DNA from 2 places in the Arthrobacter sp. SLBN-100 genome. Region 2 is predicted to be linked to the other one. Evidence: riboswitches for the same ligand, from Rfam matches in the RefSeq annotation. Region 2 holds a riboswitch; the other holds the start of a gene.

Region 1 (7,815 bases), 460 kb from region 2:
CGCCGCCGGTGCCCATAATGAGCCGGGAATCCAGTTCCACGCCGTGAATGACCAGCGGATCCTGCAGCACGGAGGGGGCTGCGGTGGTGATGGTTTCGCTCATGGGTCAGCCTCCCTGCACTGCCGTGACGAGTTCAACCTCGTCGCCGTCCGCGAGCGCAGTGGCGAACCACTGGCTGCGCGGCACTACCTGGGCGTTGTGTGCCACGGCCACGCCGAGTTTCTGCCCGTCCGTGGCCTGGCCGTCCGGACCAAGGGGGCGGCCGGTGACCTGGCTGACGAGCAGGGTGATGGAAGCACCGTCCGGCACCGGGTGCCGGGTTCCGTTCAAGGTGATATTCATACTGTTTCCTTTGTGGGCGGTTGGTGGCTAAGGCCGCCGCTGGCGGCGCGGGTAGCTGAGGCACTGGCAGTTGCGGCGCCGGAAAAGCGGGCAGGGCTGAAAGGCGCCCAGCGGGCGTCCTCGCGGCCGTCCATGAGGTCCCTGCAGATGGCGGCTGCGGCCGGGGTCAGGAGGACCCCGTGGCGGAAGAACCCGGTGGCGATGATAAGGCCCGGAACGTGTCCGCCGGCCTGGCCCGCGCCGCCTCGAACGGGTATCCGGCCCAGCAGCGGTGCGTTGTCCGGCGTTCCGGGACGGGCCCGGACGGTGCACTCCAGCAGTTCAAGTTCGGCGACGGCGGGAACCAGCACCTGCGCGTCGCGGAGGAGCTGGTAGACGCCGCCGGCGGAAACTGCACCGGTTGCGGAGGGCGCGTCCTCGCGCTGGGTTGCCCCGATGACCACCGTGCCGTCCCGGCGGGGAACGATATACACCGGCACGCCATGCACCAGGCCCCGGACGGTGGACACCACCAGCGGCCGCAGATGCGGGGGCACTGCGAGCCGCAGGATCTCCCCGAAGACGGGCCGCAACGGAAGATGCAGGCCTGCCGGGAGGGACCCCAGTTCTGCCGCGTGCAGCCCGTTCGCCACTACCGTTTCGCCGGCCAGCACGGTTCCCCCGCCGACCAACTGCACGCCGGCAACGGCGCCGTCCTGCCACAGCAGCGCAGCCGCTTTGTCCGGCACCGAGTAACCGTCGACGGCGCCGGCTGCTGCTGCGCCATCCTGTCTGGTTCCGCTGCGGGCAGCTTCGTCCCTGGTTCCGTTCACGCCGTGGCCGGCGAGCGCGCGCCGCAGGCAGTCCACCAGCAGCCGCGGGTCCACCTGGTGGTCAGCCGGGGTGTCCAGCGCGCAGGCGATGGCCGGGCTAAGCAGGGGCTCCCGTTTGCGGGCTTCGCGGACAGTGAGCGGTTCCACGGCGAGTCCGTTGGCCTGCTGCACCGCGCGCAGGTCCATCAGGGCACGGCGGTCGGCGGCGTCGGCACCCACGGCAAGGGTCGGCGTCGTGATGTATCCCGGATCAGCCCCTGACGCTTCGCGGAGGCCGGCCACGAAGGCGGGCCAGCGGGCCGACGCGTCCAGCATCAGCTCGAGGAGGTCCTCTTCCTGGTAGTGCAGCTCGCTGACCGGGGCCAGCATCCCGGCGGCCGCCCAGCTGGCCCCGGAACCCGGAGCGTCATCGATGACCACTACGGAACGTCCCGAGCGTTGCGCCTCCCAGGCAATGCCATGGCCGATCACTCCGCCGCCGATGACGGCGACATCGGCACGGATGGTGCCGACGGGCGGCGCGGATAGCGGTTCCATTGCGCCCGGGTTCGATGGTGCGCCCATGTGTCTCCTTCCCTACGCCGGTATTAGCCGGATCAGGTCAAGCGGTCGGCTCTGACGCCCTCTCAGCCCGGCGCTTTGTGACAGCTGCCGCGGGCTCCCGCAGTACGAGGCAAGTGTAGAGGAACTAGGCTTGCCCCCATGAATGTGTCCCACACTCCAGCCGCCGCCACCGATGTCCTGAGCACCACCAAGATCAGCAACGGTCTGAGCACAGCGCGCCTGTACCTCTGCACGGACGCCCGGAAGGACCGCGGCGATTTCGAACAGTTCGTGGATGCGGCGTTTGCCGGCGGCGTGGACATCATCCAGCTCCGGGACAAAACCATCGAGGCCGCCGAGGAGTTGGAACTGCTGGCCGTCCTGAAGGAAACGGCGGAGCGGCACGGCCGGCTGTGGGCCGTCAACGACCGGGCCGACATCGCAGTGCTGTCCGGGGCCCCGGTATTCCACGTCGGCCAGAAGGACCTCCCCCTGGCCGCCGCGCGGACCCTGCTCAACGGCAACGCGGCCATCGGCCTGTCAAGCCACACTCCCGGGCAAGTGGACGCGGCCCTCGCGGCGGCCGCCGGGCCGGCGGGGCTGGACTACTTCTGCGTGGGCCCGGTGTGGGCAACGCCCACCAAACCGGGGCGGGCCGCCGTGGGGCTTGAGCTGGTGAAGTACGCCGCCGGGGCTGCGCGTGCCTCAGGGCAGGAAGGACAGTCCGACGGCGGTGTCCCCTGGTTTGCGATCGGCGGCATCGGCCACGGCAACGTGGAGCAGGTAGTGGAAGCAGGCGCCCGCCGGATCGTGGTGGTCCGGGCCATCACCGAAGCCGAGGACCCCGCAGCCGCCGCCGCTTCGCTCCTTGCCGCCTTGGATGCACCCGGTTCCTGACCCTCGTTACGCGGCGCATTACCCTTTGCCGCTCACCGCCCGGGTGCCTGCATTATCGCCGGAATTCGAGCTAGGCTGATTTTCGTGTCACACCATCGGCTGGCTCCCAACGTCCACGAGCACAAGAACGCGCTAGAGGCGGCGCTCGGTGCTCTGCGGGCCGAGCTGGAGCTGCCGGCGGCCTACCCCGATGATGCCGTGGCCGACGCCAAAGCAGCCGTGGAATCCCTGCAGCTCCCCGCCTACGACCTGACTGCCGTCGAGTTCGTCACCATCGATCCCGCGTCCTCCACCGACCTGGACCAGGCACTGTTCATAGAGCCCGACGCCGACGGGTACCACGTGCTCTACGCCATCGCGGACGTGCCCGCATTCGTGACCCCCGGCGGGCCTTTGGATGCGGAAACACGCCGCCGCGGGCAGACGTTCTACGCCCCCGACGGGCGGATCCCGCTGCATCCGGAAATCATCAGCGAACAGGCCGGCAGCCTCCTTCCTGGCCAGGACTGCTCTGCGTTCGTCTGGGATTTCCACCTCGACAACGCCGCCGAGGTCAGGTCCGCTGCCGTCAGGCGGGCGCGTATCCGCAGCCGGGCCAAGCTCAGCTACAAAGGCGCCCAGGCGCAACTCGACGACGGCACGGCCCCGCCGGTGCTGCGGCTCCTTAGAGAGGTGGGGCTCAAGCGTGTGGAGCTGGAGCGGGCCCGCGGCGGCGCCAGCCTGAACATGCCCGACCAGGAGATCGTCCAGCTGCCGGACGGCGGCTACCGGATTGACGCTGCTCCCCAGCTTCCCGTGGAGGACTGGAACGCGCAGATCTCGTTGATGACCGGAATGGCGGCCGCCCGGCTCATGCTCACGGGGAAGGTCGGCATCCTGCGCACCATGCCGTCCCCGGATGAGCGCTCCCTGAACCATTTCCGGCTGCAGACTGAAGCCCTGGGCAAGCCCTGGGACGGCGAAGTCAGTTACGGGGAATACCTGCGCAGCCTGGACCCAACGGATCCCCGCCAGCTGGCCATCATGCACTCCGCCGGCATGCTGTTCCGCGGCGCCGCCTACACGGCCTTTGACGGATCAGTGCCGGAAGACGGCGTCCAGTCCGCCATCGGCGCCGCCTACGCGCATACCACTGCGCCGTTGCGCCGCCTGGTGGACCGCTTTGTCCTGGTCATCTGCGAGGCCTTGAGCAACGGCGGGAAGGTGCCGGGCTGGGCACGGGAAGCCCTGCCAACTTTGCCGGAGATCATGGCGGGATCGGACCAGTTGGCGTCACGGATGGAGCGGATGGCCCTGGACACGGTGGAGGCTGCGCTGCTGGTCAACCACGTGGGCCAGGAGTTCGAAGCGATCGTTATTTCTGGGTCGAAGCCGCAAAACGGCAAAAACGGGAACGGCAACGGGAAGAACGGGAACGGCAAGAACGGGAACGGCAACGGGAACGGCGGTTCGGGGATCATCCAGATCCCGGACCCCGCCGTGACGGCCCGCTGCGCCGGTGAGCTGGAGCCCGGAACCAAGGTCCGGGTGCGCCTGGTCTCTTCGGATATCGCAACACGCGAAGTCCATTTCGAGCTGGTGCCATCTGCCCCCTGAAGGGCCGGAAGGCGCCGGAAGCCGGTATTTCGGCTCCCTGCGGCTAGACTGAAGAAGTAGAAATGGATGCCCGGTCGTTGATTTCCTTGATTTGAAACCAACAAGCCCGCCCCTACGCGATCTTGAGATTTACCCGCTGGTCCCCAGTGCCAGCATTTAGATAGCCCGCGATCGGCTTCCACTGGAATTGCGTGCGCGCCCGAGCGTGCTCCGGAACCGCCTTGCGGCAGGCCCGTTGAGCAGGCAGCGCCATTGCCCAAATGAATAAGGAAACTCCCCAGTGAGTGAATTGCATACCCACCAGCTTCTGACCGACGAGTCCGGCACCGAAACCATCGAGCCCGAAGAGACCATCATCTCGGACGAGAAGCCCCACGAGATTGCGGAAAAATCCTTCGCGGACTACAACGTGCGCGCCGATATCGTGGAATCCCTGGCCGACGCCGGGATCACCCACCCCTTCCCCATCCAGGCCATGACCCTGCCGGTAGCCCTGTCCGGCCACGACATCATCGGCCAGGCCAAGACCGGTACCGGCAAGACCCTCGGTTTCGGCATCCCCGCCCTCCAGCGCGTGGTGGGCCAGGACGATCCCGGCTACGAAAAGCTCGCGGTCCCCGGCGCGCCGCAGGCCCTGGTCATTGTTCCCACCCGCGAACTCGCGGTGCAGGTGGCCAATGATCTGCAAACGGCTTCCCGCAAGCGGAACGCGCGCATCGCCACCATTTATGGCGGCCGTGCCTATGAGCCCCAGGTGGAAGCCCTGAAGAAGGGCGTGGAGGTTGTGGTGGGCACCCCCGGCCGCCTCATCGACCTCTTCAAGCAGAAGCACCTGAGCTTGAAGAACGTCAAAATCGTCATCCTGGATGAGGCGGACGAGATGCTGGACCTCGGCTTCCTGCCGGACGTCGAAACCCTCATCGCCGCGACGCCGGCGGTGCGCCAGACCCTGCTGTTCTCCGCCACCATGCCCGGTCCGGTCATCGCGATGGCCCGCCGCTACATGACGCAGCCCACCCACATCCGCGCCGCGGACCCGGAGGATGAAGGCCTGACGAAGCGCGACATCCGCCAGCTGATCTACCGCGCCCACAGCATGGACAAGATCGAGGTGGTGGCCCGCATCCTCCAGGCCAAGGGCCGCGGACGCACCATCATCTTCACCAAAACCAAGCGCACCGCCGCCAAGGTGGCCGAGGAGCTGGTGGACCGCGGGTTCGCCGCCGCCGCCATCCACGGCGATCTGGGCCAGGGCGCCCGCGAGCAGGCACTTCGGGCTTTCCGCAACAACAAGGTGGACGTCCTCGTGGCAACCGACGTCGCCGCCCGCGGCATCGACGTCGAGGATGTCACCCACGTCATCAACTACCAGTGCGTGGAAGACGAGAAGATCTACCTGCACCGCGTCGGCCGCACCGGCCGCGCCGGCAACAAGGGCACTGCCGTCACCTTCGTGGACTGGGACGACATGCCGCGCTGGGGACTGATCAACAAGGCGCTGGGCCTGAGCGTGCCGGAGCCCATCGAGACGTACTCCTCCTCACCGCACCTCTACGAGGACCTCGACATTCCCGCAGGCACCAAGGGCCGGCTGCCGCGCGACAAGCGCACCCTCGCCGGGGTTGACGCCGAGGTCCTTGAAGACCTGGGTGAAACCGGCAAAAAGAACAGCCGCAGCGGCCGCGACGGGAGTCCCTCCCGCGACCGCGACCGCGACGGCCGGGGGCGCGAAAGCCGGGGCGGAAAGCGCGACGGCGGCCGCAGCGGTGACTCCGCAAACCGCACAGGCGAGCGCCGCCGTCGTTCATCCGATTCCGCTGCCGCCCCCGGAGCCGCCGCCGGCGATACCCCCGCCACGACTGAAACGGAACAGCCCTCGCGTACCCGGCGCCCGCGGACGCGGACCCGCCGCCGCAACGGTGAGGTAGTGGCCGGCGAGCATACCGCACAGCCTGGCAGCAGCGAGGCCTAATACTCTTCATGACTGACACCGTCTGGGCGCCGGACGGCAGCAGCCTGGTGGTTCACGCGGACAACGCGGAGTTCCTCCCCTCGCTGCCGGACGGCGCCTTCACACTGATTTACGTGGATCCGCCGTTCAATACCGGCCGGCCCCAGCAGCGCCAGCAGACCACCATGGTGGCCAACGCTGACGGTACCGGCGACCGCTTCGGGTTCAAGGGGCGCTCCTACGACACGATCAAGGGCGCGCTGCACCGCTACGACGATGCATTCAGCGATTACTGGTCGTTCCTTGAGCCGCGGCTTGTTGAGGCGTGGCGCCTGCTGGCCGAGGACGGGACGCTGTACCTGCACCTGGACTACCGTGAGGTGCACTATGCCAAGGTGATGCTGGATGCGATCTTCGGCCGCGAGTGCTTTTTGAACGAGATCATCTGGGCGTACGACTACGGCGCCCGGGCCAAGAACCGCTGGCCCACCAAGCACGACAATATCCTCGTGTATGTCAAAAACCCGGCAAAATACCACTTCGACAGTGCCGAGGTGGACCGGGAACCCTACATGGCACCCGGTTTGGTCACCCCCGCTAAACGCGAACTGGGCAAGCTGCCCACGGACGTCTGGTGGCATACCATTGTTTCGCCCACCGGCAAGGAAAAAACGGGCTACCCCACGCAGAAGCCGGAGGGCCTGGTCCGCCGGGTGGTGGCTGCCTCAAGCCGGCCCGGTGACTGGTGCCTGGACTTCTTCGCCGGTTCAGGAACGCTGGGGGCCGTCTCCGCGAAGCTCGGGCGGAAGTTTGTATGCGTGGACCAGAACCAGCCCGCGATCGACATCATGGCCAAGCGCCTGGGTGCGCACGCCGAGTTCACGTCCTTCCCACCCAACTAAGAGCCTTTGTGCCCCTTGCAGGGCACAAAGGCTACTCACTTGAGAAGGGCGGGGGTCAGGGTCGGACCACCGGGGTCCCGGTTCCGAGTTCCTCAATCCGGGCCAGGACCTCAGGCGTGGTGAGGTTTTCGCCGAGCAGGTTCGGTTTGCCTGTCCCGTGGTAATCCGAGGATCCGGTGATCAGCAGGTCGTGCTTCGCGGCGAGCCGGCGCAGGAATATGCGGCCTTCCTCCGGGTTGTCGCGGTGGTTGATCTCCAGGCCGGCCAGCCCGGCGTCGATCATCTCCTGGTAGACACGCTCGCCCACTATCCGGCCGCGTGAGGATGCCACCGGGTGGGCAAACACGGGGACGCCGCCGGCAGCCACCACAAGTTCGACGGCGAGGGCCGGGTCCGGCGCGTAATGCTGGATGAAGTAGCGGGACCGGGAGGTGAGGATGGAGGCAAACGCCTCGGAACGGTCCTCCACCACGCCGGCGGCCACCAGGGCGTCGGCGATGTGCGGGCGGCCCAGGGTGGCACCTGGCGCCACATGGTGGATGACGTCGTCCCACGTCAGCGGATAGTCCTCCGCCAAGAGCGTGACCATCCGCTCGGCACGCGTATGCCGGGCATCCTTGGCCTTGGTAATTTCCTCCAGCAGCCCGGGATGTTCGGGATCATGCAGATAACTCAGGAGATGGACGCTGATCCCCTGCTCCGTCCGGCACGAAACCTCCATGCCGGGCACCAAGGCAATGCCGTGCTCCACTGCAGCAGCCGTGGCCTCCG
Region 2 (7,815 bases):
GTGACCTTGTCACCGTCAACCAGGAGCAGCGCGGGCAGCTGAATGGTGCTGCCAGCCCCACCGGCGACGCGGTTCAGGGTAACGAAGTCTCCGACGGAAACCTTCTCTTGCCGGCCGCCTGCGCGGACAATCGCGTACACCACTTGGGAACTCACTTCTCTCGACGTTTATAACTAAATTTGCGTGCGGAACCGACTATCAAAAGCCTGGTTTCTCGCTGTGCCTCAACGCCGTGGGGTCATAACCCAAGTGTTGGCGTAAGCACCGAAGATCCAGAATACGCTAATTCTGTCTTCGGCCGCAAATGAGGCTGGTTCCCGGCGGGTTGCTGTGATAGGTACCACAGCTCAGGTCCGGCGTCCGCACCCTGCCCCACCATAGTACCGGTCCGGCCGCGGGCAGCAGTTCAGGAGTACAGTCGCGGCGCGTCGAAGAAGTCCACTTCGAGGCGGCAGGACTGCTTGAATGCGGTGATCATGGCCTGCCGGTCCGCGGCCGAGGCCTTGCGCCCCGCCTCATCCACGATGGCGATGGCTTGGCGGGTGGCAGCCGCGAAGTCTTCGTCGGCATATGTGCGCAGCCAGGCCGCGTACGGGTGTCCGGCGGGTTCGCCGGCGGCGAGGAACTGGGCGTGCAGCGTGGCGCCTACCTCTGCGTAGAGCCAGAAGCAGGGCAGGACGGCGGCCGCCAGGACAGCATAACTGCCCGACGCCGATGCGGCGGTCAGGTGGTCAACGTAGGACTTTGTTACCGGGCCGAGCTGAGGCTGGACGGAGCGGGTACTCAGCCAGGAGCGGTGCAGTTCAGACTCGACCTCCAGGCACTGCCTGGCTGAGCCGGCCCAAAAGAGCTGTTCTGCCTCCGTTGGCGCCAAGGCACTCGCCCGTGCCAGCACGCGGGAATAGCCGTTGAGGTAGATGGCGTCCTGCGCAAGGTAATACCCGAACTCCTTCTCCTGCAGGCTGCCGGAAGCCAGGCCGCGGATGAAGTCCAGCGCGTGGATATCGTCCAGGTCCTGCCGGGCCTCGGTCCAGAGTTGTGCGGCGAAGCTCCCTTCGGACGGAAGCGGCTGCAGGTGGTGGAAGTGGTGGACCGGGCCGTTGCCGCTTCCCACCTCCAGCGTTCCGGACGCTTCAAGTGCCCCGGCCAGCCAGGGCTTCACTTCGCGCAGCGACGCCTCCCAGTCACCCAGCCGCGCCTGTGCAGTGGCCATCGCGGAGGACAGCGAACATCCCGTGCCGTGGCTGTTGCGGGTCGCCACCCGCTCCCCCTGCAACGTCACCACTTCCGCGGACAGCACGCCCGCGGTGTTGACCAGGGCGTCCGGGCACTCGTTGCCGTCCAGGTGTCCGCCTTTAACCAGCACGGTAGCCCCGGTAGCGGCGGAAAGCGCGCGGCCCTGCTCCAGGGCTCCGGCCCAGCTCCCCTGGACTTCGCCGCCAACAAGGATGGCGAGCTCAACCAGGTTGGGGGTGATGAGGTGGGCCAGCGGCAGGAGAGCGTGCAGGGCGGCTTCGGCGGACTCCTTCAGCAGCCGGTCTCCGCTGGTGGCAACCATCACCGGGTCCAGGACCACGACGGCGGGGCGAACCTTCCGGAGCCAGTCCCCCACCGCCTCGATCACCTCGGCGCTGCCGAGCATTCCGATCTTGACGGCATCGATGCCGATGTCGTCGCTGATGGCGTCCAGCTGCGCGGCCAGGAAGTCGGCAGGCGGCACGTGCACGGACCGGACGCCGTGGGTGTTCTGGGCAGTGAGGGCCGTGATGGCGGCCATTCCGTAGCCGCCGAATGCCGCGATGCTTTTGAGGTCGGCCTGGATGCCGGCACCGCCGGATGGATCGGAGCCGGCAATGGAAAGCACCCGGGGTACAGGCCGCCCTGCCGCGGGGGGCGCATGGAATGTTACCGGGGCGGGTGACGGGGTGGCAGTGGGCATTGCAAGAGTCGCAGACAAGAGACATCCCTTCGCCGGTGCTAGCCGGACAGGTTCAACGGGTGTGGATCTCAGCCGGCTCTCTGCGCGGCACCCCGTGTCGGTTTCCCAGCCTAGCTTTTTTGGCGGATGCAGGCAGCAGGTGACACATTGCGACCGGCGGAGCCGGGCTTTTTCCTTGTGCCGGCCGCCGGAACGGTTTGAGCGCGGGTACAGGAATGCCCGGCCGGCCACTGTTGGTGGCCGGCCGGGCATGACCTGCTGAAGACGGGGTTTCTCGGCCCCTTTAGAGCTCCGAGGCCGGAACCCCTACGCCCAGGATGATGGGCGCGTCCGCTGACTTCGCAGCTGGCGTGCCCGCGCCTGTGTCTGCAGCGTCTGTGTTTGCAGCCGCCGGGTTTCCGGCGCTGGCAGGTTCGGGCGCTTTTGCCTGGTGGGAATGGCCCGTGCTGGCCACAGCCACGCTCTCGTGCTGCTGCACGGCGGTTTCGTTGGCAGCACCCTGGGCACGGCTGGCGCTGCGGTGGCGCCGGGGCCGCCGCTGCCGCGGCTGCTCCAGCGTGTGGTCGCTGTAGTCCTTCTCTGGTGCTTCAACGCGCTGCTGAGCGGGCTCGGACACCGGCGACACCTGCTCGGCCTGGGGCTTCAGCTCAGGTTCTGCCTGCGCCGCCTGCGCTTCCGTGTCCGCTTCAGGCTGGCCGAGGTGGGCGAAGGCTTCTGCGAGCCTGTCCAGGGTGAGGGCCGGCCGCGGCTGCTGCTCGTCCGCGTGTTCAACGAACGGCAACGCGACCTTCTCGCCGCCGAAGGTGAGCACGGCGGCCGGACGGGCATCGGCGTCGCGCTTTTCGACTACCTGCGTGGCATCAGGCTTCTCCGCAGCCTGCTGCCTGGCTGCCGCCACTTCGTCGTCGTGCAGGTGCGCTGCGTGCGCCGCGGCGGCGATGTTGGCCAGGGCAAGCCTGGTAGCTTCCGCCTTGGCGTGCCGCTCCGCATCCGAGGGTTCGGGGTGGACGGTGTGGATCTGGACCGCGGCGGCGGGCGCTGTTTCAGGCGCCTGGCCGTTGCGGCCCCGGCGCCTCTTGCGGTCCGGGCGGGCGGCGGACTGGTTGTTATCCGGGCGCAGGCTGTCGGGGCGGTGGCCTTCGCTGCGGGCTTCGGGCCTGCTGTCCGAGCGCTGAACGTGGTGCTCGGCGGCCACGATGTTGGCCCGGCGGTGCTCCACGGGGTCGTCATGGGTGACGACGCCGCGGCCCGCGCACGCCTCGCACTGCTCGCCGAACACTTCGAGCAGCCCGGTACCCATCCGCTTGCGCGTCATCTGGACCAGGCCAAGCGAGGTAACCTCCGCGACCTGGTGCTTGGTGCGGTCGCGTCCCAGGCACTCCACGAGGCGTCGCAGCACAAGGTCACGGTTGGATTCGAGGACCATGTCAATGAAGTCGATGACGATGATGCCGCCGATGTCGCGGAGCCGGAGCTGGCGCACCACTTCCTCCGCAGCCTCGAGGTTGTTCTTCGTTACCGTCTCTTCAAGGTTGCCGCCGCTGCCGGTGAACTTGCCGGTGTTGACGTCCACCACGGTCATGGCTTCGGTGCGGTCGATCACCAGCGAACCGCCGGAGGGAAGGAAGACCTTCCGCTCCAGCGCCTTGTGGATCTGCTCGTCGATGCGCCAGGCGGTAAAGATGTCCTGGTCCTTGGTCCACTTCTCGAGCCGTCCCACGAGGTCCGGAGCCACATAGGTGACATACGCCTCGATGGTGTCCCAGGCTTCCTCGCCGGAGACGATCAGCTTGGAAAAGTCCTCGTTGAAGACGTCGCGGACCACCTTGATGGTGAGGTCCGGTTCGCCGTAGAGCAGCTCCGGGGCAAGGATCTTGGTGGACTTCGACTGGCTCTCGATGCCCTCCCACTGGGCGCGCAGCCGGTTGATGTCGTGCGTCAGCTCTTCCTCGGACGCACCCTCCGCAGCGGTACGCACAATAACGCCGGCCTGCTCCGGAAGGCGGTCCTTCAGGATGCGCTTGAGGCGGTTGCGTTCAACGTCGGGCAGCTTGCGGGAGATGCCGGTCATGGAACCGCCGGGTACGTACACCAGGTAGCGGCCGGGCAGGGAGATCTGGCTGGTCAGGCGGGCGCCCTTGTGGCCCACGGGGTCCTTGGTCACCTGGACCAGGACGGTATCGCCCGACTTCAGCGCGTTTTCGATCCGGCGCTGCTTGCCTTCGAGGTTAACGGCTTCCCAGTTCACTTCACCGGCGTACAGGACGGCGTTGCGGCCGCGTCCGATGTCCACGAAGGCAGCTTCCATGGACGGCAGCACATTCTGGACCTTGCCCAGGTAAACGTTGCCGATCAGGGAGTCCTGCTGCGTCTTGGACACAAAATGTTCGGCCAGGACCCCGTCTTCGAGGACGGCGATCTGGATCCTGTCGTCGCGCTGGCGCACGATCATCTGCCGGTCCACGGATTCGCGGCGGGCCAGGAACTCCGCTTCGGTGATGACTGTGCGGCGGCGGCCGGTGTCCCGCGACTCGCGCCGGCGCTGCTTCTTCGCCTCCAGGCGGGTGGATCCCTTGACGCTGGTGACCCGGTTGCTGACGGCGGGTTCGCTGACGGCGCGCGGCGCCCGGACCCGGGTGACGGTGTTGGGCGGGTCGTCTTCCCCGCCGCCCGTCAGCTCAAGGTCCTGGTCACCCCGGCGGCGGCGGCGGCGACGGCGGGACGTGACGCCTTCCTCCAGCTGCCCTGCAGCCTCCTCATCGCCGTCCTCGGAGGCATCGGCGTCGGCCTCCTCGCTGCCTTCAAGCTCAGCGCCTTCACCCTCGCCGGGACGGTTGCGGTTACGGCGGCCGCGGCCCCGGCGCCTGCGGCGGCCGTTGGCGTCATCGGTGTCGCTGTCATCGGCTTCGTCCTCGACTGCTTCCGCGGCGGCGGCGGGTGCCGGGCGCACTACGGTGCTCAGGTCCGGGGCCTGGAACAGCACGGAGGTGGGGGAAGCGGGTTCCAGGAACAGGGAACCAAAGGGGCTGGCTGGGGCGGCGGGCGCCTGCTCCCTGGATGCTGCTTCAACGGAAGCCTCTGCGGACGGCTGTGCCTGGGGAGCCTGCTCTGCGGGCGCTTCTGCGGCTGCCGCTTCTCCGGCTCCAGCCTGTTCTGCTGCAGCCTCTGCTACCGCGGCCTCTTCTACCGGCACCTGTTCTACTGGGGCCTCGCCGGCCTCGTTGGCAGACGGGACGGGGGCTGCTGCGACGGCATCCGCCGGCGCTGCTTCTGCAGCCACCGGTTCTGCAGCTGCCGGTTCGGTTGCTGCCGCGGTGGCGGCTTCGGCTCCACTTGGCGCCGAGGTCTTACGGGTAGCCACGCGGCGGCGGCGGACCGGCTTCGCATCGGGCTCAACCTGCGCGGTGGCTTCCACAGCCGGAAGCCCGGGAGCGCCGGCAGTTTCCGGGGCTGCTTCCCCTGCAAATGCCGGCAGCGGCTCAGCGACGTCCACCTTTTTGCGGGAGCGCGAGCGGCGGGCGGGAGCCGTGGCCTCGGGAGCGCCTGCTTCCTCGGCGTCGGGCACGGGGATCAGGGCGCCATCGGCCTTGGGTTCCGCTTTGCGCCGGGTCCTGGCGGCTTTCTTTGGCGCGGCCCCGGCCTCCGTGACCGGTGCATCCTCGTTAACGGCTGAAACTTGTTCATTATCCATATGTGGCAACACTCCTGCCCCTGACGTACCGCCACATCCGGCACCCATTGGGGCACATATTGTCAAAACCCGCAGGCGTTGACAGAAGTCAAGTGGATACCCCCAGGTTCGCACCGGCAGTGGGGTGCGGCAGCCCGTGGGGGCCGGCAGGATGTTCTAAAAACCCGTTGTTCTACGTGCCACAACCAGGTGCCGCCCAATGGAGTCGCGGGAGACTGCCTCGGTGGAACCGATGCCTGCCCTGCTCATCACTGGCGGTCTTGGAACAAGCCACCGGACCGGAGTCCGAATGTGGTTCGGCTTCCAGCCACGTTCATTCTCTCATACCCAAGGTAAATCCCGGCGGAAGCCGGGCGGGGCCGTTAGCCCGGCCCGGCATCCCTGGACGGCCCTTCCAGCGTCCGGCGTTACAATCAGGGCAAGGAGCACCGGATGAAAAGGACGCCATACCAATGCCCAGCATCTCCCCCCTCAGCGGCAGGCCTGCGCCGGAACGGAGCCTGAACCAGGACAGCGGTCCGGCTGCCAGGACAGCAGGAACCGTTCCTCCCATGACCCGGAGCCGGCCCTTCGGCTGGCTGCTGGTGATCACGGGCGCCATCGGCTGGCTCGCCTCCGGAACCCTGGTCCTGGAAAAACTCGAGGTCCTCAAGGATCCGAACCACACCACCGTATGCGATGTGAACCCGTGGATCTCGTGTGGGCAAGTGATGCAGACGTGGCAGAGCTCCCTGTTCGGCTTCCCCAACATGTTCATCGGAATCGTCGCTTTTGCCATCATCATCACCGTGGGCATGGCGCTGCTCGCCGGGGCAACCTTCGCCCGCTGGTACTGGCTGGGGCTGCAGGCAGGCGTCACCCTTGGATTCGCGTTCGTGGTGTGGCTCTGGTCCCAGGCCCTGTACTCGATCCACATCCTTTGCCCGTTCTGCATGATCGTGTGGGCAGCCATGATTCCACTCTTCGTCTGGATGACCATCCGGAACATCACTGCCGGCGTCATCCCGGTGCCGGCAAACGCTGCCCGCGTCCTGGGTGACTCCGGCTGGATCATCACCGCTCTGCTCTACGTGGCCGTGATCGCCACCATCTTCTTTGCCTTCATCCAGGTTTTCGCGGGAACCTCCGGTTTCTAGCCTTCGGCGCTTCCGCGCAAACGCAGCGGCCCCCGGTTCCGTGGAACCGGGGGCCGCTGCGTTTTTTCCTTGGACCGTCAGCCCTCGAACCAGATCTTGATCTCACGCTCGGCAGAATAGGTGGAGTCGGAGCCGTGCACCAGGTTCTGCTGGACCTTCAGGCCCCAGTCGCGGCCGAAGTCGCCGCGGATAGTGCCGGGGGCTGCCGTGGTGGGGTCGGTGGTGCCGGCCAGCGAACGGAAGCCTTCGATGACGCGATCGCCTTCGAAGATCGCTGCCACCACAGGGCCTGAGAGCATGAATTCCACCAGGGGCTCGTAGAAGGGCTTGCCCACGTGCTCCTCGTAGTGCTGCTCCAGCAGTTCGCGCGTGGCGTCCACCTTCTTCAATTCAGCCAAGGCGTAGCCTTTGGCTTCGATCCGGGCCAGGATGGCGCCGGTAAGGTTGCGGGCGACGCCGTCGGGCTTGATCAGGACGAGGGTGCGCTCAGTAGTCACAACTGCTCCAATGCGTTGGTGGGGTTTCGGGGACAAGTCTACGGGGACTTTGTTTACGGGGACTGGGGCTGCTGGCCGGGCCCGGCGGCCTGGTCCGGATGGGCTGCTTCCCATTCGGCCTGTTCGCGGGCCCGCTGGCCGGCTTCACGGTCCAGCCGGATGCCCGTGCGGATCCCGTACCACCACGCCAGGGCGAACAGTGCTCCCACCAGGAACATGGCCGGCTCGAAGATGCCGGTGAGGATCAGAACGAGCTGCAGGATCCAGCCGAGTCCAACACCCCAGGCCTTGGTGAGGAAGGCGCACGCCACGATCATCACCACGCTCAGGCCGATACCCACGCCCAGGATCAGCGCCGGCGGAAATTCCCCGCGGCGCAGCCCGAACACCGCCAGGGTGGCGAAAAACATCACGAAAGCTTCCAGCAGCAGCACGGTGGAGGCGAACATGACCTTGGTGGAGCGGCGCTTCTTGGGCATGCCCGGCCGCCACTCGCGCTGGGCCTTGGTCAGCTTGGCCACGGCCTACGCCTCCGTCTTTCCGAGCAGGATC

The links. A riboswitch is a leader RNA that binds a small molecule or an ion and turns the genes downstream of it on or off. The one in region 2 is predicted to bind thiamine pyrophosphate.
Region 1: linked by a shared signal. The riboswitch ahead of FBY31_RS06635 (FAD-dependent oxidoreductase) and the one ahead of FBY31_RS04565 (bifunctional hydroxymethylpyrimidine kinase/phosphomethylpyrimidine kinase) in region 2 are both predicted to bind thiamine pyrophosphate.

Annotation. Positions count from the first base shown of each region.
Region 1 covers NZ_VFMY01000001.1:1,435,609-1,443,423, forward strand. Annotated here, with positions in the region: gene FBY31_RS06625 (thiazole synthase) at 1-103, opposite strand, end outside; gene thiS (sulfur carrier protein ThiS) at 107-343, opposite strand; gene FBY31_RS06635 (FAD-dependent oxidoreductase) at 340-1,719, opposite strand; TPP riboswitch at 1,712-1,830, opposite strand; gene thiE (thiamine phosphate synthase) at 1,858-2,595, shown strand; gene FBY31_RS06645 (RNB domain-containing ribonuclease) at 2,680-4,191, shown strand; gene FBY31_RS06650 (DEAD/DEAH box helicase) at 4,472-6,163, shown strand; gene FBY31_RS06655 (DNA-methyltransferase) at 6,172-7,044, shown strand; gene FBY31_RS06660 (PHP domain-containing protein) at 7,100-7,815, opposite strand, start outside.
Region 2 covers NZ_VFMY01000001.1:977,578-985,392, forward strand. Annotated here, with positions in the region: gene rplU (50S ribosomal protein L21) at 1-143, opposite strand, end outside; gene FBY31_RS04565 (bifunctional hydroxymethylpyrimidine kinase/phosphomethylpyrimidine kinase) at 407-1,939, opposite strand; TPP riboswitch at 1,947-2,044, opposite strand; gene FBY31_RS04570 (Rne/Rng family ribonuclease) at 2,223-5,630, opposite strand; gene FBY31_RS04575 (vitamin K epoxide reductase family protein) at 6,083-6,766, shown strand; gene ndk (nucleoside-diphosphate kinase) at 6,844-7,263, opposite strand; gene FBY31_RS04585 (DUF4233 domain-containing protein) at 7,317-7,784, opposite strand; gene FBY31_RS04590 (bifunctional folylpolyglutamate synthase/dihydrofolate synthase) at 7,788-7,815, opposite strand, start outside.